Linked DNA regions of Phragmitibacter flavus. The protein of the gene in region 1 interacts with the protein of each later gene in a pairwise test. Links are inferred from orthologs where the notes say so. Each region holds a gene or a part of one and is shown on either strand. Other genes may lie near its edges.

What was found.
Region 2: the proteins of dnaE (region 1) and FEM03_RS11495 interact in binary tests that used the Escherichia coli proteins (3 or more experiments, as listed by UniProt). The link is inferred for Phragmitibacter flavus from one-to-one orthologs.

Annotation. Positions count from the first base shown.
Region 1 is NZ_VAUV01000010.1:213,605-226,010, reverse strand. The notes cover bases 4,226-8,316. They hold dnaE (DNA polymerase III subunit alpha), read left to right. Parts: upstream 4,226-4,597; coding sequence 4,598-8,116; downstream 8,117-8,316. Other genes in these bases: FEM03_RS15165 (class I SAM-dependent methyltransferase), read right to left, coding at 8,225-8,316; FEM03_RS24480 (hypothetical protein), read left to right, coding at 4,299-4,469; upp (uracil phosphoribosyltransferase), read left to right, coding at 4,226-4,244. Outside these bases: FEM03_RS15185 (AbrB/MazE/SpoVT family DNA-binding domain-containing protein), read right to left, coding at 1-83; FEM03_RS15180 (DUF7133 domain-containing protein), read left to right, coding at 181-3,513; more of upp, read left to right, coding at 3,627-4,225; more of FEM03_RS15165, read right to left, coding at 8,317-8,800; FEM03_RS15160 (hypothetical protein), read left to right, coding at 8,954-10,093; magnesium/cobalt transporter CorA, read left to right, coding at 10,103-11,212; FEM03_RS15150 (ABC transporter ATP-binding protein), read right to left, coding at 11,308-12,015; FEM03_RS15145 (ABC transporter ATP-binding protein), read right to left, coding at 12,008-12,406. UniProt on the Escherichia coli protein: DNA polymerase III is a complex, multichain enzyme responsible for most of the replicative synthesis in bacteria. This DNA polymerase also exhibits 3' to 5' exonuclease activity. The alpha chain is the DNA polymerase catalytic subunit.
Region 2 is NZ_VAUV01000008.1:9,023-20,215, reverse strand. The notes cover bases 3,033-5,910. They hold FEM03_RS11495 (pyridoxal phosphate-dependent aminotransferase), read left to right. Parts: upstream 3,033-3,831; coding sequence 3,832-4,989; downstream 4,990-5,910. Other genes in these bases: FEM03_RS11490 (tetratricopeptide repeat protein), read right to left, coding at 4,994-5,910; FEM03_RS11500 (PQQ-dependent sugar dehydrogenase), read left to right, coding at 3,033-3,741. Outside these bases: FEM03_RS11510 (copper-transporting P-type ATPase), read left to right, coding at 1-1,541; FEM03_RS11505 (TIM barrel protein), read left to right, coding at 1,625-2,518; more of FEM03_RS11500, read left to right, coding at 2,554-3,032; more of FEM03_RS11490, read right to left, coding at 5,911-8,464; FEM03_RS11485 (trans-sulfuration enzyme family protein), read left to right, coding at 8,619-9,758; FEM03_RS11480 (SLC13 family permease), read right to left, coding at 9,824-11,193. UniProt on the Escherichia coli protein: Shows aminotransferase activity with methionine and histidine as substrates, and to a lesser extent also with phenylalanine.

The DNA.
Region 1 (12,406 bases):
TTGACTTCGGCGCCGGGATAGAATCCGTAGTGTTCGCGAATGGCGAGAGGGATGGTGATCTGGCCTTTGACGGTGACCTTCATGGCAAAGTAATACCATGAGGGGTATTACCTGTCAATTTTGCGTGGACCGAGGTTGCGTGGGAGGCGTATTCCTGCTTGGTTCGTCGCTCTTCTGATTATGTTTTTATCCAGGATCACCCATTTGACGGTTTTGTTGACGGTTTCGATGCTCATGGGGGCAGAGTTGGGAGACGGTGGGGGAGCGGTGACGAAGTCGAAGCAGAACAACATCACGGTGCCGCCGGAGCTGAAGGCGGAGGTTTGGGCGGGGGCGGCAATGCTGGCGAATCCGGTGGCTTTTGCGTTTGATGAGAAGGGGCGGATGTTTTTGGCGGAGACGCATCGTCAGGGCGTGGGAGTGCCGGACAACCGGGCGCATGCTTATTGGCTGGAGGACGATGTGAAGGCGCAGTCGGTGGAGGATCGGGTCAAAAAATATGAGAAGTGGCAGCATCGGACGCCATTGACGACCTTCACGGGGGCGGGGGAGATGGTGCGGATGATTGCGGACAGCAATGGCGACGGGGTGGCGGATTTGACCACGGATTTTGCAGGCCCGTTTAACGAAGTGCTGGATGGAACGGCGGCGGGATTGATCGTTAAAGATGGGGAGGTGTGGTTCACTTGCATTCCTCATGTCTGGAAGCTGAGTGACAAGGACGGGGATGGAAAGGCGGAGGTGAAGGACAAGGTGTTCACGGGGTTCGGTGTGCGCGACGCGTTTCGCGGTCATGATTTGCATGGGCTGGTGTGGGGTCCGGATGGACGGTTGTATTTCAGCATGGCGGACCGGGGTTACAACATCCCGATGCCGGATGGATCGCGGTTGCGGGATCCGATGGATGATGGACGTGGGGCGGTGTTCCGTTGCTGGCCGGATGGGACCGGGCTTGAGGTGTTTGCGAAGGGTTTGAGGAATCCGCAGGAGCTGGCGTTTGATGCGTTGGGAAATTTGTTCACGGTGGATAACAATGGGGACTCGGGTGACCGGGCGAGGCTGGTGCATGTGGTGGAGGGGGGCGATACGGGTTGGTGCATGACGTATCAGTATGGAACCCCAGCGATTACGGAAGGCGGGAAGTATGGTCGGGGTCCATGGGACGCGGAGGGCCTGTGGCATTTGCAGACCCCGGAGCAGGCCGCGTGGATTTTGCCGCCGGTGGCGCACATCACGGATGGTCCGAGTGGGCTGGTTTATTATCCCGGGGTGACAGCGATTGGGGATGAGAAGTATGCGGATTCGTTCTTTATTTGTGATTTTAAAGGGGCGGCGGCGAACAGTGGGGTGTGGAATTTTAGTGTGGAGCGGAATGGGGCGGGGTTTGCGATGAAGAAGATCGACAAGTTCGTGTGGAACGTGCTGGCGACGGATTGTGATTTTGCGCCGGATGGCCGGTTTTATGTGAGTGATTTTATCGATGGATGGACGGGCAAGAATGAGGGTTACATTTTTGCGGTGGCGGATGAGAAGTTGGTGAAGGACGCGAAGGTGTTGGAGGTAAAGGAAATTTTTGAGGAGGGGTTTGCGAAACGGGATGTGGTGGATCTGGCGGGGCTTTTGAATCATGCGGACATGCGGGTGCGTTTGCGGGTGCAGTATGCGTTGGCGGAGAAGGGTGGGGATGAAGTGCTGGCGGTTTTTGTGAAGCAGGCGAAGGAGGGCGTGACGGTTCCGGCGCGTTTGCACGGGGTGTGGGGGTTGGGTTCGTTGCGGCATCAGGTGACGGAAGTGGTGGAGGTTTTGGTGCCGATGTTGGATGACGCGGACGTGAATTTGCGGACGCAGGTGGCGAAGACGTTGGGAGACTTGAAGGGGGAGCCGATCGCTGGAGCGTTGTTGGCGAGGTTTGAGCTGGAGCAGGAAGCGGCGGTGTTTGCAGAGTTGGGAATTGCGCTGGGCAAGCAGTTGGCGGATTCCAAGGATGCGGTTCTGAAGAGAAAGGCGCAGGAGGTGGCGGTGGCGGTTTGGGCGAAGAATGCGGACAAGGATGTGGTGTTGCGCCACGCGATGAGCATGCTGTTGTCGGGGGTAGGTGATAGGGCGGCTTTGGCGGGGCTGAGCAAGCATGAGAACCGGTCGGTGAGGATGGGCGCAGTGCTGGCGTTGAGGCGTTTGCTGGCACCGGAGTTACGTGAATTTTTGGCGGATGAGGATGATTTGGTGGTGACGGAAACGGCGCGGGCAATTTATGATGCGAATGTGGTGGAGGCATTGCCTGCTTTGGCTGCTGTGCTTGCAAATGAGAAAACGGTCGGGGCCGGACAGGCGTTGACTTTGCGGGCGGTGAATGCGGCGATGCGGGTAGGCGATGCCAAGGTGTTGTCGGAATGGGCATCGAATGCGAAGGCTCCTGAGGCGTCTCGTCGGGAGGCGTTGTTTTTGCTGGCGCATTGGGCGGAACCTTCGCCTTTTGAGCGGGTGGTGGGATTTCATCGGCCTTTGGAAAAACGCGATGTGGCACCGGCGCTGGCAGCATTGAGTCCACATTTGTTGGAGCTGTTGGGAACAACGGGCAAGGTGGCGGACGAGGCATTGCGGGCGGCGTTGGCTTTGCGAGCCAAGTTGCCGGGGAGTTTGCTGGTGAGTTTGCTGAAGGATGGGAAGCGTGATGCTTCGACACGTTCGGAGGCGTTGCGGCTGTTGGCGCAGGAGAAGGATGCGGCGCTGGGCGAAGGGTTGGAGATATCGGCGGCGGCGGGGTCACCTGCGGAGCTGCGCATTGCGGCGGCCATTCTTCTTGCGGAGACGGATGCGGACAAAGCCGTGAAGGTGTTGGGTGAGGTGGTGAAGTCGGGCAAGACGGCGCAGCAGCAGCAGGCGGTTGCGGCATTGGCGGCGATGAAGGACGACCGAGCGCAGATGGCGGTGGTGGGGCTGATGGACGAGTTGCTGGCGGGCAGGTTGCCTTCAACGTTGAAGCTGGATGTGCTGACGGCAGCGGAGACGGTTCCGGCAGCGAAGGAGAAGCTGACGGCGTGGCAGGCGAGATTGCCGGCGGACAACATGTTTGCGGCTTTTGATGTGAGTCTGGATGGGGGGGACCCGGTGCGTGGAAAGGATTTGTTTGCGAATCACACGGCGGCTCAGTGCATGCGCTGTCACAAGGTGAGTGGTGGCGGTGGATTGGCAGGGCCAGAATTGAGCAAGATTGCGGGCCGCTTGCCGAAGGAGAAGTTGCTGGAAAGCGTGATCAATCCGAGCGCGGTCATTGCTCCTGGTTATGGGATCGCGTCGGTGACGTTGAAGGATGGTTCGTCGCTGGCAGGGATTTTGAAGGCGGAGGATGCGCAGTCGGTGACGATTTTGGATGGGGAAGGGAAAGAGGTGAAGGTGCAGTTGGCGGACATCGCATCGCGCACACCGGCGATTTCCTCGATGCCACCGATGTTCGCGTTGCTGACGAAACAGGAGATCCGGGATTTGGTGGCGTATCTGGCGACGTTGAAATAAGTCGGAAGTCGGAAGTCAAAAATTTCGGGAGCGGGTCTGGGGCGAAGTGCAACTTCGCGGTCCGCTGGCTTGTGGGCTTGTGTGGTGGCATTGGGTTTGCTTGAATGATGGTGATGCCACTGCAAATCCTCCAACATTCGCTGGCCCAGGTTTGGGTGGCGGAACTTCGTGATGTGAAAACGGAGACGGCGCGGTTTCGAAGTCTTTGCAATCGGCTGACGGCGGTGCTGTTTTTGGAGGCGACGCGGGATCTGATGCTTAGGTCTTGTGAGGTGCAGACTCCGCTGGAGGATTGCGAGGGAGCGGTGTTGGGAAGTGGGGTGGTGATTATTCCGGTATTGCGGGCGGGACTGGGGATGGTGCCACCGATTTTGGAGTTGATGCCGGAGGCGCAGGTTGGTCATCTGGGAGTGGAGCGGGATCATGTGACGGCGCTGCCGAGGTGTTATTATTCGAACATTCCGGAGATCACGGATCAAACGGTGATCATTGTTGATCCGATGCTGGCGACTGGAGGAAGTTTATTGCATGCGATTGGTGAGGCGCGGGCGGTGGGGGCCCGGGATCTGCGGGTGTTGAGCATCATTGCGGCACCGGAAGGGGTGGCGATGATTGAAGAGAAGGAGCCGAGGGTGATGATTTATACGGCGGTGCTGGATCGGTGTTTGAATGAGCAGAAGTATATTTTGCCGGGGATTGGGGACTTCGGGGACCGGTTGATGGGGACGTAGGTCAGAGTTTTAATCTAATTGACAGTGTTCTTGTGTGCATCATCCTGGGGTGAAATGAAAAAGATCACCTTCAGAGTCGAGGAGTCTTTGATCGAGCAGGGGCGGGCTGTTGCTCGCGAACGCAGGATGACGCTCAATCAGATGTTCCGTGAATGGCTGGCGGGGTTGTCAGAACCAAAGGAGCAGAATCAGAGGACGGCGGATCTGATGAAGAAAGTGGATTAGGTCGATTCTGGAGGGCGGTTTTCTCGAGACGAGATGAATGATCGCGGGTTCTTCGAGCGGGCTGTCAGAAATCCTTTTCGGGGGTGAGGGTTGCGCGGGGGGAATAGCTGTTTTATGTGAGTTGGACGATGGCAGATTCGTTCGTTCACCTTCATTTACATACGGAATACTCGATGCTCGATGGGGCGGTGAGGATTCCGGATTTGATGGCGCGGGTGAAGCAGTTGGGGATGCCGGCGGTGGCAATGACGGATCATGGCAACCTGTTCGGGGCCATTGAGTTCTATCAGGCAGCGCACAAGGCGGGGGTGAAGCCGATCATTGGCTGTGAGGCTTATCTGGCGCCGGGATCGATGGCCGACAAGAAGGATGTGGCGGGGCGCAAGCGCAGTTCGCATCTGACGTTGCTGGCGGCGACGAACGAGGGGTATGCGAATTTGGTGAAGCTGGTGACGAAGGCGCACCTGGATGGGATGTATTCGAAGCCGAGGGTGGACAAGGACGCGCTGAGGGAGCATGCGAAGGGGTTGATTTGTTTGAGCGGGTGTTTGGTGGGGGAGATCAATGAGTTCATTTTGTCGGATCGGGAGGACGAGGCACGCAAGAGCGTCGAGGAGTTCATCGACATTTTTGGGCGCGAGAATTTTTATCTGGAGATCCACAACCATGGGATGGATCAGCAACGGCGCATCATGGAGACGCTGGCGAGGTTTTCGAAGGAGTTTGGGCTGAAGCTGGTGGCGGCGAATGATGTGCATTTTTTGAACAAGGCGGATCATGAGGCGCATGATGTGATGATCTGCATCGGCACGGGCGCGAACGTGCATGACGAGAAGCGGCTGCACTATTCAGAGGAGGTGTATTTCAAGACGGCGGAGCAGATGCGGCAGTTGTTTGCGGAGTTTCCAGAGGCGTGTGATGCGACTTTGGAGATTGCGGAGAAGTGCAATGTGACGATGAAGCTGGATGCGGCGAGCATTGAGAAGTATCCGCAGTTCACTCCGCCGGATGGATCGGAGCGTGGGGAGTATTTGCGGAAGATGTGCATCGCCGGGATGGAGCAGCGGTATGGCAAGGAGCGGGCGCATGAGGATGCGTTGCTGACGGAGCGATTGGAGTATGAGCTGGGGGTCATCAACCAGATGAACTTCACGTCGTATTTCTTGATCGTTTGGGATTTTATCAAGTGGGCTCGGGATCATGGCATTCCAGTGGGGCCGGGACGTGGTTCGGCGGCGGGATCGCTGGTGGCTTATGCGTTGGGGATCACGGATCTTTGTCCGATCCGTTTTGGGTTGATCTTTGAACGGTTCTTGAACCCTGAGCGGGTGTCGCCACCGGATGTGGACATTGACTTTTGCCAGACACGCAGGCCGGAGGTGATTGAGTATGTGCGGCAGCATTATGGCGAGCGGTCGGTGAGCCACATCATCACCTTTGGAACGATGGGCGCGAAGAGTGTGGTGCGCGATGTTGGCCGGGTGTTGGGGTGGAGTTATGGCGATGCGGATCGCTTGGCAAAGATGATTCCGGCGGATTTGAAGATGACGCTGGCGAAAGCCCGGGAGCAGAATCCTGAGCTGAAGGTGTATCTGGAGACAGACGCGAATGCGCAGCAGTTGTGGCAGTATGCGACGTTTCTTGAAGGGTTGTCACGGAACGCAGGGATCCATGCAGCGGGGATTGTGATTGGGGATCAGCCGCTGGACAATTTTATTCCATTAACTCGTGGAAGTGAAGATGAGGTGGTGGCGCAGTTTGCGATGGGTCCGCTAACGGATGTGGGCATGTTGAAGATGGACTTCCTGGGGTTGAAGACCTTGACGGTGATCAAGGATGCGGTGGATTTTGTGAGGTTGAGAAATCCGGGCTTTGATCTGGATGCGGTGCCGCTGGATGATGCGGCGACTTATGAGCTTCTGAAGAAGGGCGAGACGATCGCGGTGTTCCAAATGGAATCTGGCGGGATGTCGAACACGTGTCGGCAACTGGAGCCGGACCGCATTGAGGAGATCATTGCGTTGCTGGCGTTGTATCGTCCGGGCCCGATGGATCTGATTCCGTCATTCATTGCGCGTAAGAAGGGGACGGAGAAGGTGGAGTATCTGCATCCGTTGCTGGAGGATGTCAGCAAGGAAACTTACGGGATTCTGATTTATCAGGAACAGGTGCAGAAGGCGGCCAACTTGCTGGCGGGATTCACGCTGGGGGCGGCGGATTTGTTGCGTCGTGCGATGGGTAAGAAGAAGCTGGAGGAGATGATCAAACAGCGGGAGTTGTTTGTGAAGGGGTGTGAGGAGACCAATCAGATTCCGACCAAGAAGGCGAATGATATCTTCGACTTGTTGGAGAAGTTTGCGGGTTATGGATTTAACAAGTCGCACTCGGCGGCTTATGGGATTGTGACTTATCGGACGGCTTATCTCAAAGCGAACTATCCGGTCGAGTTCATGGCGGCGGTGTTGTCGTATGAGGTCAACAGCACGGATAAGATTGCGGGGTTTGTCAGTGAGTGTCAGCGGATGGGGATTCAGATTTTGCCGCCGGACGTGAACAAGAGTGCCTTGAAGTTTGCACCGGAGTGTGTGGAGGGAAGTGAGGAGCCGAATGCGATTCGTTATGGATTGTCGGCGGTGAAGAATGTGGGCGAGGCGGCGATGACGTCGGCGATTGTGGAACGGGAGTTGCATGGACCGTTCAAGGACGTGGAGGATTTTGCTTCGCGGGTGGATTCGCGGCAGTTGAACAAGCGGTTGATGGAGGCTCTCATTAAAGTGGGAGCGCTTGATTTCTCAGGCGAGCATCGCGCGGCGATATTTGATCGGATTGACGGCGTGTTGCAGATGGCGGCGAGCCGGCAGAAGGAGAAAAAGTCGGGGGTGATGAGTTTGTTTGGGGATGATGAGATGGTGACGACGAAGGCACCGGTATCGCATCAGAGCACGGTCAAGGCGTGGAGCAAAGAAGAGGTGATGGCGTTTGAAAAGGAGTTGTTGGGTTTCTATGTCTCTGGGCATCCGTTGGACAACTTCCGGCATGTGTTTGAGAGCAAGAAGGTGACGGCGCTGGCGGATTTGCAGGATCAGAAGGAGGAGAAAGTGACGGTGCATTGTGCCGGTTTCATCCAGAAGCTGGAGATCAAGTTTACCAAGAAGGACAACCGGGCTTTTGCGACGTTTGTGATGGAGGATTTTACCGGCACGGCCGAGGTGGTGATGTGGAATGAGGCGTATGAAAAGTGTCGGGAATTTGTGGTGGACGGGGCGACGATTGGGGTGCGGGCGAGGTCGGAGCGTGATGATCGGACGGAGATGGTGCGGTTAACGGCGCAGGATGTGAAGCCATTGAAGCCGGGCAAGTCGAAGGTGGAGGGGGCTGGAGGCAATGGCTTTGGAAGGGCAAAGGGCGGGGTGAGGAAGTTTTACAAACCGGTGGTGTTGCTGCTCGATGCGGCGAAGCACGGGGTGGGGGATTTGGAGACGATTGAGCGGTTGTTGAAGGAAAATCCCGGTGAGGTGCCGGTAAAATTGTGTGTGGTCACGGCGTCAGGGGAGCGGGCGATGCTGGCGCTGCCAGGGGATTATGGCGTTTCGAATGAGGCCGTGGCGGGCGAGGCGCTGCGGAGTTGGGTGTTTGTGGGGGCGTGAGGTCCCATTTGTTCATGACCGACGATACGTCGGTGATCCGATGGGGAGAGAGCAATGATTGCCGACGACACTTCGGCACTCCATGGACTGAGCGCCGGAACGTCGCGGTCAGGCGGCACCGAGCATGTAGGCTGGTTCGGCTTCGGCTTCGGCTTGAGCCCGGGTGCGGGCGGTAGAGACGGAGGGACTTTTTTGGAGAACGGTGAAGCTCGAGCCGTTGAAAATCTCTGTCAGATCAAAGTCGGGGATCCATTGCTGGATGATGGATTTTTCATCAGGGCGGTTGCTGTCGTCGAGGATAATTAGACCGCCGGGGGTGAGATTGTTAAAGATGCAGGAGGCACCACCGCGCACTTTGGGTTTGGTGTTTTTGGGTGGTCCGTCGACCAGGATGAGGTCGTAGGAAGAGTGGCTCCAAAGACCAGTGGAATAGAATGAGTTTGAGTTGTGATCGAGGGGGCAATGATAGAGGGTCACTTGCGGAAGATCCTGGAGCTTGAGTTTGTGCTTGAGGTAGTAAGGCTCCTGATGCTCAAGAGAGGTGATCAGGGCTTGAGGGAAGGTTTCGGCAAACACGCGGGTGCTGCGGCCGGGGCCAAATTCGAGGATGCGGTCTGGGGCGATTTGTTGAGGGAGGATGTTACGAATGTATCGCTCGAGGGACCGGGAAATGCGCCAGAACATGATGGATGATAAATGACGTGATGATTTTACAGATACCTGCCTCCTGGCAGAGAACAAAGCGGTGAGATACAGCAGGGCATGAACGGCGCGATGGAAATTAACGCGGGGGCTGGTGAACTTTTTGTCACCTGACTGGAGGCGGTTTTGCGGCCAATGCTGAGGGTGTCCATATCTGAATCCGTTGTCCCCTCGCTCAAAGGTGAGATTGTCTATTTTTACGCCTGTGACATGGCTTATGAGTTGCGCAGGCCGGAGCTGAATGTGTTGCTGGGCAAACCTTTGGTGCCCCATCAGATTGGACCTTCTAAGCGGAGCCCAAGACAGCAACTTTTGTATGTGCCGAGAATTGCGCGGCTGGATCCAGTAATGATCCCGCTGGGGGAAGGGCTGGCGGAGTGTCAGCGAACGGTGAAGGTTTTGCCGATTGGTGCGGTGAGCATCACGCTACGGTTTCCATTTGAGGTGGCGGGGCTGGAGGAGTTGGTGGGGCTGCATCATTCGATGCTGGCGAAAGGGGTGCTGCATGATCAGGCGAAGGAACTGGCGGAGAAGCTGAGGGTGGAACTGGCGCCGATTTCCGTGCGGCCGGTGGCGAAGTTGCAGGAAGGGGAGGATTACACGGTGTTTTGTGTGGAGACGCCGAAGGTCAGGGAGGGGGACGCGCCGTTTAAGGGGGAGACGTGGTTGCAGGAGCATCGGAGAACGATTGCCGCATTGGTGACCCTGGAGCCGGAGAGCGCGAGGCTCTCACAGCAGGAATCGATGGAGTCGACCAGCCAGCATCTTTCCTATTATGACAGCGATCTTCTGGTAGCGGACTGGGATGCGGCGCTGGTGGTGGACAGGGCGGCGGATTTTGAGGAGACGTTGTATGTGCTGGAGGTGGCGAACTTTCAGCTTGAGGAGTTGATCGCGTATGACCGGTTGCTGGATGGGGCATTGGAAAGATCGTATGCGGATCTGTTGAAGCCGGCCAAGTTTTTCAGGAAGAAAGGGTTGCTGCCACATTTGCGCGAGGTGCGGATTGATCTGGCGAGGTTTAGTGACGAGCTGTCAAACATCACCAAGTTTTTTGGCGACTGGCATCTGGCCAGGATTTATGAGACAGTGGCGCGCCGGTTTCACCTGGCGGACTGGAACCGGACATTGGATGACAAGTTGAAGACGCTTGATGATCTTTACGAGATGTTGAAGCAGGAACAGAACCATCGCCTGATGGTGGTTTTGGAGGGGTCGATTGTGGCGATGTTCTTGCTCGATATTGTGATGTTGTTCGCGGGTTTGTCGAAGTGATGGAAACGTATGTCTGATGATTCGTCTCCCATCTTCCGCCGTGCTCGACCACAGGTGCCTGGTTCAGCGCCGGGGATTCATTTGGATGAATTGAAGGCGATGCCGAGTGGTCCGGGCAAGGTGGTGGTGACGTGCATGGATTATGACGCGCTGCATTGTCAGACGACGGTGGTGGGGGAGATGGATGAGTTTTTGAATCATCACCGACCGGAGTGGGTGAAGGTGCGGTGGATCAATGTGGCGGGGGTGACGGACATGGGGGTGATTCATGCGCTGGCCGCGAAGTATCAGCTTCATCCACTGGCGATTGAAGACATGCTGCAAGGGGGATGCCGGTCAAAGGTGGAGACTTATCCGGGCGACGAGTCGCATCATGCGAGGACGTTCATCGTGGCGAGGAAGATTCACATGGCGGACGGGACGCTGCATTGTGAGCAGATTTTTTTCTTTGTTGGGGAGCATACCTTGCTGACGTTTCAGGAGAGTCACCAGGGGGTTTGGGATCCGGTGAGGGAGCGTGTTTGCAAGGAGGGATCGCGCTTAAGAGGGCGTGATTTGGGGTATCTGGTTTATGCGTTGCTCGATGCGATCGTGGATCACTGTTTTCCGGTTTTGGAGCATTACAGTGACTTGCTTCAGGATTTGGAGATCGAGGTGCTGGATCATCATGAGCCGGCGCTGATCAAACGGATTCATCATGCGAAACGGGAAATGATGTTGTTGAGGCGCGAGTTCCGACCGATGCGTGAGGTGATTCATCAATTGCAGCATGGGGATCACGCGAATTTAACGGCGGATACGGCGGTGTTCATGCGGGATCTTTATGACCACAGTTTGCAGGTGATCGAGATGCTGGAGACTTATCGAGACATTGCGTCGAGTCTGACGGAGACTTACATGAACGCGAATAGTCAGCGGATGAACTCCATCATGAAGGTGCTGACGGTGATCGCGACGATTTTTATGCCACTTTCATTTATCGCAGGGGTGTTTGGGATGAACTTTGCGCGGATGCCGGAGTTGCAGGCGGGATGGGCCTATCCGTTTGGTTTTTGGGGGATTTGTGCGGGGGTGGCGGTGGGGATGGTGTGGATGTTTCGGTGGAAAAGGTGGTTGTGATGGGGGGCTTGTGTAAGTATCCTAAAGTTATGTCCGACGACACGTCGGACCTCCATGGTTTAAGACCGACGACACGTCGGTGGTCCCAGTGGGGGTTAGTGCCCGAGGTAGGCTTCTTTGACTTGGGGGTCTTCGCGGAGTTTTTGGGACTCGTTTTCTAAGAGGATTTTGCCGGTTTCCAAGACGTAGCCGTAGTGGGAGATGGCGAGGGCAAGGTTGGCGTTTTGTTCGACGAGAAGGATGGTGAGGCCGCGCTCTTTGTTGATGGCGACGATCTGGTCGAAGATGGCGCGGACGAGGATGGGGGCGATGCCAAGGGAGGGTTCGTCGAGCATGAGGAAGCGGGGCTTACTCATGAGGGCGCGGGCGATGGCGAGCATCTGTTGTTCGCCTCCAGAGAGGGTTCCCGCAGCCTGGTTGATGCGTTCTTTGAGGCGGGGGAAGACCTGAAAGGAATAGTCGAGATCGGCGGCAATTCCGTCTTTATCGCGGCGTAAGTAAGCGCCCATCTGGAGATTTTCTTTGACGGTGAGGTTGGCGAAAACCATGCGACCTTCAGGGACGTGGCACAGGCCTTTGGAGACGATCTGGTGGGGTGGCTCGTTGGTGATGTTTTGGCCGTCGTAGGTGACGGTGCCCCCGCGCACCTTGGCTAGGCCGGAGATGGCACGGAGGGTGGTCGACTTACCGGCTCCATTGGCTCCGATGAGGGTGACGATGCTTTTGGCGGGAACCTTCAGGCTGATGCCGTGGAGGGTCTTGATAGAGCCGTAGGCGACTTGGAGATTGTTGATCTCAAGCATCGATGGGAGTTTGTTTGGTGTTTTCGGTGCCGAGATACGCTGCGATGACTTTGGGGTCGCGCTGGACTTCGGTGGGGGTGCCTTCGGCGATTTTAATGCCGTATTCGAGGACGGCGATGCGCTGGCAGATACCCATGACGACTTTCATGTCGTGCTCGACGAGCATGATGGAAATTTTGAAGCGGTCTTTGATGAATCGGATGAGGGTCATGAGCTCTTCCTTTTCGGTGGGGTTCATGCCGGCGGCGGGTTCGTCGAGGAGGAGGAGTTTGGGTTTGGTGGCGAGGGCGCGGACGATTTCGAGTCGGCGTTGGTCGCCGTAGGGCAGGGATTTGGCGGGTTCGTCTTTGAGGGGGCCGAGGTCGAAGATGTCGAGGAGTTCGCAGACCTG
Region 2 (11,193 bases), on another replicon or contig:
CGCGGGCGCTGTTGGTGAAGGATGGTGGCGATAAGGAGGTGGCGCTGGAAGTGGTTAAGGTGGGCGACTTGTTGCGGGTAAGACCGGGGGAGAAGGTGCCGGTGGATGGGGTGGTCGTTGAGGGGAGGTCGGCGGTGGATGAGTCGATGATCACGGGAGAACCGGTGCCTGTGGAGAAGGTGAAGGACGATGCGGTGGTGGGAGGCACGGTGAATGGAACGGGCGGATTGGTGATCCGTGCCGAGAAGGTGGGGGATGACACGATGTTGTCGCGCATTGTGCAGATGGTGGGCGAGGCGCAACGGAGCAGGGCTCCGATTCAAGGGTTGGCGGACCAGGTGGCGGGCTATTTTGTGCCGGCGGTGCTGGGGGTTGCGGTAGTGACTTTTGTTTTGTGGTGGTGGTTGGGACCGGAGCCGGCGTTGGTGCATGGATTGATCAATGCGGTGGCGGTGTTGATCATTGCGTGTCCATGCGCGTTGGGATTGGCGACGCCAATGTCGATCATGGTGGCGGTGGGGCGTGGGGCGCGGGCGGGGGTGCTGGTGAAGGATGCGGGGGCGTTGGAGGGATTGGAGAAGGTGGATACTTTGGTGGTGGACAAAACGGGGACGCTGACCGAAGGGCGGCCGAAGTTGATGGAGGTATTGGTGACGGGGGACTGGCAGCGAGATGATCTATTGAAGTTGGTGGCGAGTCTGGAACGGGGCAGTGAACATCCCTTGGCGGCGGCGATGGTGAAAGGGGCGGAGGAGAAGGGAGTGGTGCTGGAGAAGGCGGACGATTTTGACTCGATCACAGGCGGCGGGGTGGTGGGCAAGGTGGGTGGTCGGGAGGTCCTGGTGGGCAAGATGGAGTTGATGAAGGATCGCCAAGTCATGGGATGGGGTGAGATGTTGCCTCAGGTGGAGAAGCTGCAGGCAAAGGGGCAGACGGTGGTGTTTGCGGCGGTTGATGGCGTGGCGGCGGGTGCGGTGGCGGTGGAGGATCCGATCAAGGAATCGGCGAAAGCGGCGATTGATGAATTGCATGCGATGGGGTTGAAGATTCACATGCTGACCGGAGATCATGCGGCAACGGCGGGGGTAGTGGCGAAGGCCTTGGGGATTGATTCGGTGGAGGCGGGGGCGACACCGGATTCGAAGATGGAGCGGGTGAAGGCGTTGCGGGCGGAGGGTCGCGTGGTGGCGATGGCGGGCGATGGGATCAATGATGCGCCGGCGTTGGCGGCGGCAAACGTGGGTTTGGCGATGGGCAGCGGGACGGATGTGGCGATGCAGAGCGCAGGGGTGACTTTGGTGAAGGGGGACTTGCGCGGACTGGTGCGTGCGGTCCATTTGAGTCGGGCGACGATGCGGAACATCCGGCAGAATTTGTGGTTCGCATTTTTGTATAACGCGCTGGGGATTCCGGTGGCGGCGGGTTTGTTGTATCCGGTGTTTGGATGGGTGTTGAGCCCGATGATTGCAGGGGCGGCGATGAGTTTGAGTTCGGTGTCGGTGATTGGCAATGCGCTGAGGTTGCGGAAAGTGGAGCTGTGATTCAGGGAAAACGGATTGAAAGGCCCGGGACGGACCTTCTACTTTGTGATTGAGTGTGTGAAATGGTTCCGTTAGAAAGGGATATGCTTTCTCGTCGTTCTGCTTTGCGTTGGATGGCCGCTCCGGCGGTTTTGTCGGCGGTGTCTTCAGCCCGTGGGGTGGAGACATTGGTAAAACATGGAAAGATCAAGCAGTCGATTGTTCACTGGTGTTTTGCGAAGGGGGCGAAGTGGAAGATTGAGGACACCATCAAGGCAGCGAAGGAGCTGGGTTGTGTGAGTGTGGAGGGGGTGGGTCCGGAGCACTGGGATCTGTTGAAGGAGAACGGGTTAAAGTGTGCCTATACCGGGGCGCATGGATTTGTGAAGGGGATGAACAATCCAGCCTTTTGGGATGAAAATTTGCAGAAGATGCATGAGCGGATCGACCAGTGTGCGGCTTATGGGAATCCGAATGTGCTGAGTTTTACCGGGTTTGCCGACACGACGAAGGAGGGCGGCAGCGTGGTGGATTTGGCGACGGGGAAGAAAAATTGCATCGAGGCGTATAAAAAGGTGATCGGGTATGCGGAGAAGAAAGGGGTGACGGTCATCATGGAGCATCTGAATTCACGGGTGGATGAGGAGATGAAGGGGCATCCAGGCTATCAGGGGGATGATGTGGATTATTGTTCGGAAATTGTGCGGGCGGTGGATTCGCCGAACATGAAACTGCTTTTTGATTTTTATCATGTGCAGATCATGCACGGGGATTTGGTGAGGCGGGTGGAGTCCTGCAAGGATGTCATTGGTCACATTCACACGGCGGGAAATCCGGGTCGTTGTGAGATAGGATCGGATCAGGAGATGAATTATCCGCCGTTAATGAGGAAGTTGCTGGAGATTGGTTACACCGGGTATGTGGGGCATGAGTTCATTCCAACCAAGGACCCGATGGTGGGATTGCGTGAGGCGGTCAGTCTTTGTGATGTGGCGTGAGGTTAAGTGAATTTAGTTTTATCTTTATAGTTTTTATGAAATACGATGTCTTGTGCAGTGTTGTTCTGGCGGTTGGTTTGATGGCTTCGCCTTCTTTGGTTGAAGCGCAGAGTTATAAAGTGGAACCGGCGTTTCCTAACTTGGTGTTGGAGCGGCCCGTGTCACTGGTGGTGGCACCGGACGGCAGCGGGCGTCAGTTTTTGGTGCAGCAGCGTGGCAAGATTCTTATTTTGCCGAAGGATGAGGCGGGCTCGGAGGCGAAGGTGTTTTTGGATTTCACAGATCGCAAAATGGAGGCGAAGGACGGGTTGTTTGAAGAGGGGTTGCTGGGGCTGGCGTTTCATCCCAAGTTTAAAGAAAATGGGAAGTTTTATGTTTATTACTCGCAGCAGGATTTGAAGCGCAGTGTGATCAGTGAGCTGCAGGTTTCGAAGGAGGATGCTGACAAGGTGGATGCTTCGAGTGAGCGTATCTTGATGGAGATTCCTCAGCCGTTTTGGAATCATAACTCAGGCAATTTGACGTTTGGTCCGGATGGCTATTTGTATATTGGATCGGGCGATGGCGGGAAGCGCGATGACATCACCCGCGCGGCGCAGAATGCGTTTTCATTGCTGGGCAAGGTGTTGAGAATTGATGTGAACGGCAAACAAGGGAGCCGGCAGTATGCGATTCCGAAAGACAATCCGTATGCAGGTCAGGTGGGGGCACGTGAAGAGGTGTTCGCTTTGGGGATTCGCAATCCTTGGGGGATGAGTTTTGATGAGGCGGGGAACTTGTGGGTGGCGGATGTGGGACAGGATATCTGGGAGGAAATCAACATTGTGGAAAAGGGTGGCAATTATGGCTGGAGTTTCCGTGAGGGGGCGAGGCCGTTTGCCTTGCGGACGGATGCGCCGCCGCAGGGGGCGCAGTTTATTGATCCCATTCATGAGTATTCGCATGCGGAAGGGATCAGCATCACGGGTGGATTTGTTTATCGGGGCAAAAAGCTGTCGAAGCTGGTGGGGAGCTATGTGTATGGAGACTGGGGCAGTGGACGGATTTGGGCGTTAAAATATGATGTGGCAGCGAAAAAGAAGGTGGGAAATGAAAAACTATTTGAGTCGGAACTGGATGCGAAGGGCAAAGGACGGGTGCAGCCGACAGCGTTTTGTGAGGATGTGAATGGCGAACTGCTGATTTTGGATTGGAACGGGAAGTTGTTCAGGCTGGTGGAGTAGCGAAGTGGTGTGGACTTGGGTAGATGGGCGGTCTGGAGACCGCCACTCCTTGTCTTGATTTTTTGGTGGAGTGTGGGATGGGCGACGGCCATGCCTTCCACTGCTGCACGTCTTGAGGTTTTTACGGAGTCCGTCATTCGCGGAATGACGCGACTGGCGAATCAACATGGCGCGATCAATTTGTCGCAGGGATTTCCGGATTTTGATCCGCCTGAGGAGTTGCTGGCGGCTTTGGAGAGGGCGACGCGTGGGCCATTTCATCAGTATGCAGTGACCTGGGGGGCGCCGAGGTTTCGGGAGGCGCTGGCGGCAAAGATTCGACGGTTCAGCGGATTGCCGATTGATGCAGATCAGCATCTGGTGGTGACCTGCGGGAGCACCGAAGCGATGATGGTGGCGATGATGACGGCGTGCAATCCGGGCGACAAGGTGGTGGTTTTTTCGCCGTTCTATGAGAACTACGCGGCGGATGCGATTTTGTCGGGAGCCGAGCCGATCTTTGTGCCGTTGAGGCCGCCGCTTTTTGGGTTTGATGAGGCGGAATTAAGGGCGGCTTTCGCGCAGAAGCCGAAGGCGATCATTGTGTGCAATCCGTCGAATCCGACAGGAAAGGTGTTCACGCGCGAGGAGTTGTTGTTCATCCTAAGTTTGGCGGAAGAGCATGATGCGTTTGTGATCACTGATGAGCCTTATGAGCACATCGTTTATGAGGGGCACGAGCATGTGCATGCGGCGGCTTTGCCGGGGGCTTTTGAGCGGACGATTGTTTGCAATTCATTGTCGAAGACTTATTCGATCACGGGCTGGCGGTTGGGGTATGTGCAGGCGGCTCCGAAGGTGATTGCGCAGGCCCGCAAGGTGCATGACTTTCTAACGGTAGGGGCGGCGGCACCTTTGCAAGAGGCGGCGGTGGCAGGTCTGGAGTTGCCGGATAGTTATTATGTCGGACTGCGGGATTTGTATGCGCGGAAGAAGGAGGTTTTTGTTGAGGGATTGCGGTCGACGGGGTTGCCGTTCACGGATCCGCAGGGGGCCTATTATGTGATGGTGGACATTTCGGCGCTGGGATTTGCAGATGACGTGGAGGCATCGAACTGGCTGGTGAAAGAGGTGGGGGTGGCAGGGGTGCCGGGATCGAGTTTTTTCCGGGAGCCGGTGAAGCATTTGATCCGCTTTCATTTTGCGAAGAAAGAGGAGACGTTGAGAGCGGCTTGTGAGAGGTTGGCGCGAGTGAGGGAGTTGAGGTGACGTATCAGGGCAGGATATAGCGTCCCGAGTTGCGGGATTTACTGCGGCGACGGGCGGCAATGATAAGCAGGCAAAGACAGGGCACGGTGGCGGGGGAGGTTGCCATCAGGAGATTTGCTAACATGGGGAACATTTCTATGTAGATTGAGCGGTCACGCCAAGGGAACATGCGGTAGGCTTGGATGCTTGAAACGGTGGCCTCGAAGAAGTTGAGACTTCTCAACTGGATGTCGGAGACTTGTATCCAGTCGGCATAATGATCGGGTCTCAGTTCCAAGGCTTTGGTGTAGGCCATCTGACTGAGGGGATATTGTTTTAAATGGTGATGGATGGCCCCGACAAAGCTCCAGTTGTCTGCGCCGACTTGTTCAGGGGTGAGCACGGAGGCGATGGCTTCGACCCGTTCGATCGACTGACGCAGTTGCTCTGAAGGCCAAGCATGCTTGTTCTTGAGGGCTTGATAAAGATAGAGCTCAAGGATGGTATATTGGACGGAGGCAACGCTGGCTGCGTTGAAGTTCATGGGGGCAGCTATGGATACGAGAGTTTCCAGGTTACCGATGGCCAGATCGGGCTCGCCCAGGGCGTCGATGGTGTAGGCGAGGTTGATGTCCCAGCGAAGTGGACGGAAGGGTGATTGGACAGCTTTTTCGAGCTGGGTGCGGATGCTTTGTAATTGGTGGCGAGGGGCGCTTTCAAGTCCGGTTTCTGAGGTCTCCCAAAAGAGGAGCGAGCCGGTCAGACCTGCAAAATTGGGGTTCGTTTCGGCAAAAGACGGGTCGGACTTTCGGACCTTGTTGAGGTAGGTATCGATCTGGCTTTTCCATTCGGGATAGGCTGAGAGGGAGGAGTAGCTGGTTGCCTCCTTAGCCCAGGCGTAGTGTTTTCTTTCGTGGTCGGTGGCAAACTCTGCGGCCTCTGCATAGAGTTGCGTGATGCGGGCCAAGGTTTGTTTGACCGGTTCGATTTCCGTGAAGGTGTGGATGGCCTTTTCCTTTAGATCTGCCGACATGCGAAGCAGCATGAACATGATGTTTCTGTCCTGGGATGTGAGTGGTTGAGTTTGGGTGGAGAGGTATTGGCGAAAGAGGTCGATGCCTTCGTCGGGTTTGTTAACTTTGCCGAGGGTGATGCAGAGGTTGACGACGAGAGAGCTGTCTTCGGGGCTAAGTTTCAGGGCGTCGCGATAGGCCTGTTCTGCTTCTTCAAGACGGTTGGCTTCGAAGAGGGAGCTTGCGTAGAGAGGAAGGACGGTTTTACGCAATTTTTGGTTGTGTTTGATGGCCGCTGCAAACGCCTGGTTGGCTTCTTCGTATTGATCGAGCTGGTAGTGGGCGAATCCGATGTAAAATTGGGCCAATTCAAAGATGAATCCTTCGGTGTGCTTGAGGGCGCAGGATTTCGATAGGATGAGGAGGTCGTTCCATTTTTCGGCGAGAAGCAATCGTTGGCCGTCGCGGACCAGGCTAAAAAAGGCACTAAGTCCTTCGGTGCTGGCGTTTTCCTTTTGGAACTGGGGGTTGAAGAAGGTCTCGGTGAGGAGGTTGACGCGGTTTTGTATTTCTGTTGCAGAGAGGTTTTCATTGTTGAGGGCGGCAATCTCAAGACCGTATTGGTTAGATTCCGCAACGATGATGGCACCTTTTGACCGAGGGTAGTATTCCGATGCGGGTGGGATCTGGGCGGCGTAGGTTTTAGCCTTTTTGATGTTGCCGAGAATGCTGTGGTAGTGGGTGGCGAGAAACCATGGGTAGGCGTTGGTGGACTTGTCGGTGGACTTGATGGCGGACTCGATGAGCGGCCAGGTGGAGAGGATATCGGGGTCTTCGGCGACGGTGTGGTTGGGGTTCAGTTGCTTGTTAAGAGTGGCTTTGAGGAGGATGGTTTCGACGGTTTCCAGCGGGTGGCTGGCCAGTTGAACGGCTTTTTCCAAGGTGCCTTGTGCTTGATCGAATTGATCCAAGGATAAGTGCAGATGAAATTTGGTGACGAGGGTGCCAAAGTTGGGCGTTTCGATGCGCATGATCTCGTCGAGGAGGGTCAGGCTTTCTTGATGGTGGAGGTTGGAGTAATTTCGATTGTAGTCGGGAGTTAACTCGCTGAGGAGCCGTTCACGGATTCGGGGATGGTCTGGGTTTTTGGCGAATGCTTCGCGGAGAAGGGCGAGTTGTTGAGGTTTTCCGGTCGTGCCTTTCTGGCCATAGACATGGTCGAGGTTGAGCCAGGCATCAATGTGATGGGGTTCCAGTTCGACGGCGCGGCGCAGCACGGTTTCGGCCTCAGTGAGTTCGCCGAGTTCACTGCGGGCGCTGCCGAGATTGCTGAGGGAGGATGCGAGGAAGTCTTGGTATTGCTTGGTGGTTTCGATGAGTTCGACGGCGCGGAGGGCGGAGCGCTCGGACTGTTGCATGAGAGAAGTGGCCTGAGGGCCGACCGTGTGTTCTTTGGAAAGTTGGAATGCGGCATACCCGTGGAGGAACCAGGCTCTGGCATTGCGGGGGGCAAGGTGGATGAGGTCGTCGGCGGCTTTTTTGAGTCCATCGAAGTCATGGAGTTGGTCAAGCGTTTCAAAGTTGTCGAAGGCGGCCTGCACAGGTGGCGGAAGGTCGGGTTGATTTTGGGCGGGGTTGTGGTTGGCTGGCGTCGGGAAAGGGGTTGGGGATGGGGGGACGAGGTTTGGGGACGGAGGAGGCAGCGGGTAGACCGGCCCCATTTTCAGTTCGCCGAGACCTGGGCGGTCGATGGGGATTGCGAGCGCGGCTTGTTTGAGTTCGAATTGATGGAGTTTGACGAGGACAAAACCGAGGATGGCCACGATCACCAGGGTCATCAGGATGGTGACAGTCGATTTGCTGGAGAGGGTGCGGGAGTTTGTCAGCAGGGTTTGCTGGCCGCGGTGGAGATCGGTTAGCTGTGTTTTGATTTCTCCGATGAGGGAGGCAAGATTTTGTCGGCATTTGTCCGGCAAATTGGGGTCTTGAATGAGGCGGAGCAGTGCTTCCTGGTTGGAGGCGATGATCGCTGCGGCGTCGAAGGTGGCGGCGGTTTGAATTTCGCTGGCCCTGGCAACCAAGTGATTTAGGGAGAGGGCGAGGTCAGGCTCTTTTTCGAGCAGGCATTGGAGTGGTTGAAAGGCTTCGCGGGGAGCGGTTTTGGTTTCGATGAGCTGTTTGATCTCATCGAGGGTTGTCAGGCTGAGGGCGGCGATGTTTGCCTGGGTCCGCTGATGGGACAGCATTTTGTCGAGACTGTCCTTGATAGAGCCGAGCTCTCTGCCCTGGCTGACATCAAGATAGAGGTCGGCGATGGCGATGCCTGCGGCACCAAGGGCGGCGACGAGGCTGAGTCCTCCTGTGGCGGGGGCGGCGACGGTGCCGACGACGAGGGCGGGACTGACTTCGTTGAAGATCTTAACGCAGTTGGCGGCAAATTTTCCGAAGGCTGTCGCTGAGCCGAGGTTGAGCAGGTTGGACACGGGGGCGAAAGGGGTTTTGCTTGGTGTAGGCTAACGGAATGTGGTGATTTTGTCGATCAAAAAATTGTTGTCTGGTGTGTGGAAATGGAGACGGAGCGGGGAAGCGGTATTTTTTGTTGGGACGGAGGAGCGGTTCGATTATGGTGGATGATTGATGAGCGCAGACTTTTCTATACTTGATCCGGAGACCTTGGCGGCGCAGGCGTTGGGGTTTGTGGACGTGGGGACGGGGGGGATCGTGCCGCCGGTTTTTCCTTCAACGACTTATGTGCGGGATGAGGCTTATGAGTTGGTGAGCGGTCGGTTGTATTCGCGGGCGGACAATCCCAATTATGATCTGGTGGAAGAGGTGGTGGCGCGGTTGGAAGCAGGGGCGGATGCGGCGGTGTTTGCTTCAGGCAATGCAGCGGGGGCGGCGATTTTTCAGGCGTTGAGGCCGGGGGACCGGGTGTTGATTCCGGCGGTGATGTATTGGGCGTTGAGGGGATGGATCATGAACTGGGCGGTGCCTTGGGGATTGAAGGTGGAGGAGGTGGACATGACGGATCTGGAGGCGGTGAGGATTGCTTTGGCCAATGAAAAGACGGCGCTGGTTTGGATTGAGACGCCGGCGAATCCGAGTTTGGAAGTGACAGATATTGCCGCGGTAGTGGAGTTAGCACGTGAGGTGGGAGCGCGGGTGGCGGTGGATTCAACGTTTGCAACGCCAGTGCACACGCAACCGTTGGTGCTGGGGGCGGATTTGGTGATGCATTCGGCGACGAAGTATTTGAATGGTCACTCGGATGTGGTGGCGGGGATTGTGGTGACGCGGGAGAAGGATGCGTTTTGGGATGGGCTGAAGAAGGGCCGGTTTCAGGCCGGACATGTGCTGGGCCCGTTTGAGGCGTGGCTGTTGTTGAGGGGATTGCGCACGTTGTTTGTGCGGGTGCGGGCGCAGAGTGCGGCGGCGATGCGGATTGCGGAGAGGTTTGAGGGGGACTTGCGCGTGGAGAAGGTGTTGTATCCAGGGTTGCCGGGGTTTTTAGGGCATGAGGTGGCGCGAAAGCAGATGAAGGAGGGGTTTGGGGGGATGATGTCGATTTGTGTGAACGGCGATGCGCTGAAGGTGGCGGGTCGGTTGCAGCTATTCAAACGGGCGACTTCGCTGGGCGGAGTGGAGAGTTTGGTGGAGCACCGCGCGACGGTGGAGGGGGCGGAGTCTTCGGTGGCGAAGAATCTGTTGAGACTCTCGGTGGGGATTGAGTCGGTGGAGGATTTGATCGCGGATTTGGATCAGGCGCTGGGCCGGTGAACAACGGACAGGCTGTAAGCCTATGTTACGACTGCCGCCCGAGGACGGCGGCGCTCCCGGCTGTGTTACAAAGGCCAGAACAAGGGGATGCAGATCGAGCCGAGGACCCACATGATGAGGTCGAGGGGGATGCCGGCGCGGCAGAAGTCGGAAAATCGATAACCGCCGGGGCCGAAGACGAGCATGTGGGTTTGGTAGCCGGCGGGGATGGCGAAGCCGATGCTGGCCCCGGCCATGACGGCGATGATGAAAGGTTCCCAGTTGCATCCGAGGTCGCCGGCAAGGCCGAAGGCGAGAGGGGTGACGAGGGCGGCGACGGCGGTGTTGCTGAGAACTTCGGTAAGGATGATGGAGAGCAGCAGCAGGGCGGAGAGGATGAGGCGCGGGTCCCAGTCGCCGATGACGGACATCATGCCGTGGACGATGGTGGTGGCGGCTCCGGTGGTGTCCATGGCGATGCCGAGCGCGAGGGTGCCGAGGATCATGGTGATCACGTTCCAGTCGATGGAACGATAGGCTTCGTCGGTTTTGAGGCAGCCGGTGGCGGTGACGAGGAGGGCGGCGGACATGGCGACCCATTCGAAGGGGATAAAGTTGCCGAAGCATCCGAGCACGATGACCATGAGGAGGGCGAGCATGGCGATCCAGGCGCGGCTGCGGCGGTAGGTCTGGGCTTTGGGCTGGGTGAGGTTGATGAGGTCGCGTTCTTCGAAGAGCTGGCGCATGCGTTCGGCTGAGCCTTCGAGGAGGAGGGTGTCGCCAATTTCCAGTTTTTCGTCTTCGAAGTTTTCGCGCAGGTTCACGCCCTGGCGGTGGACGGCGAGGATGATGACGCCGTATTGCTGGCGGAGGTTTTGTTCGGTGAGGCTGTGCCCGACGAGTTTGGACTGGCGCCCAAGCATGCCTTCCATGAGGAGGGCCTGTTCGGTTTGGACGTAGCTGAGACCCATTTCGGCTTTGGAGGCCATTTCGATGCCTTTGAGGGCGTTGATGTCGACGACCCCGGAGAGGTGGCTTTTGAAAATGATGCGGTCGCCGGCTTCGAAGCGCACCTGTTTGAGGGGGGTGGTGATGCGGTTGCCGCTGCGGCGCATCTCGATGATGTGGGAGTCGCGCATTTTGGCGAGCGGCGTTTCGCCAATGGTTTTGCCGAGAAGGGGTGAGTCGGCGCTGACGAGGGCGGCGGTGAGGAACTCGCGGCTGTCGTCGACATTGATGAGGGCGGCGAGGCTAGGGCGGTCGGGCAGCAGTTTGCGGCCGAAGAAGAGCAGGAAGGTGATGGTGGCGATGGAAAAAACGATGCCGAGGGGGGCGATGTCGAAGATGGCGAAGGGTTCGAGGCCGCGCTGGCGGACGATGCCGTTGACGACGAGGTTGGTGCTGGTGCCGATGATGGTGCACATGCCGCCGCAGATGGCGAAGAAGGAGAGGGGGA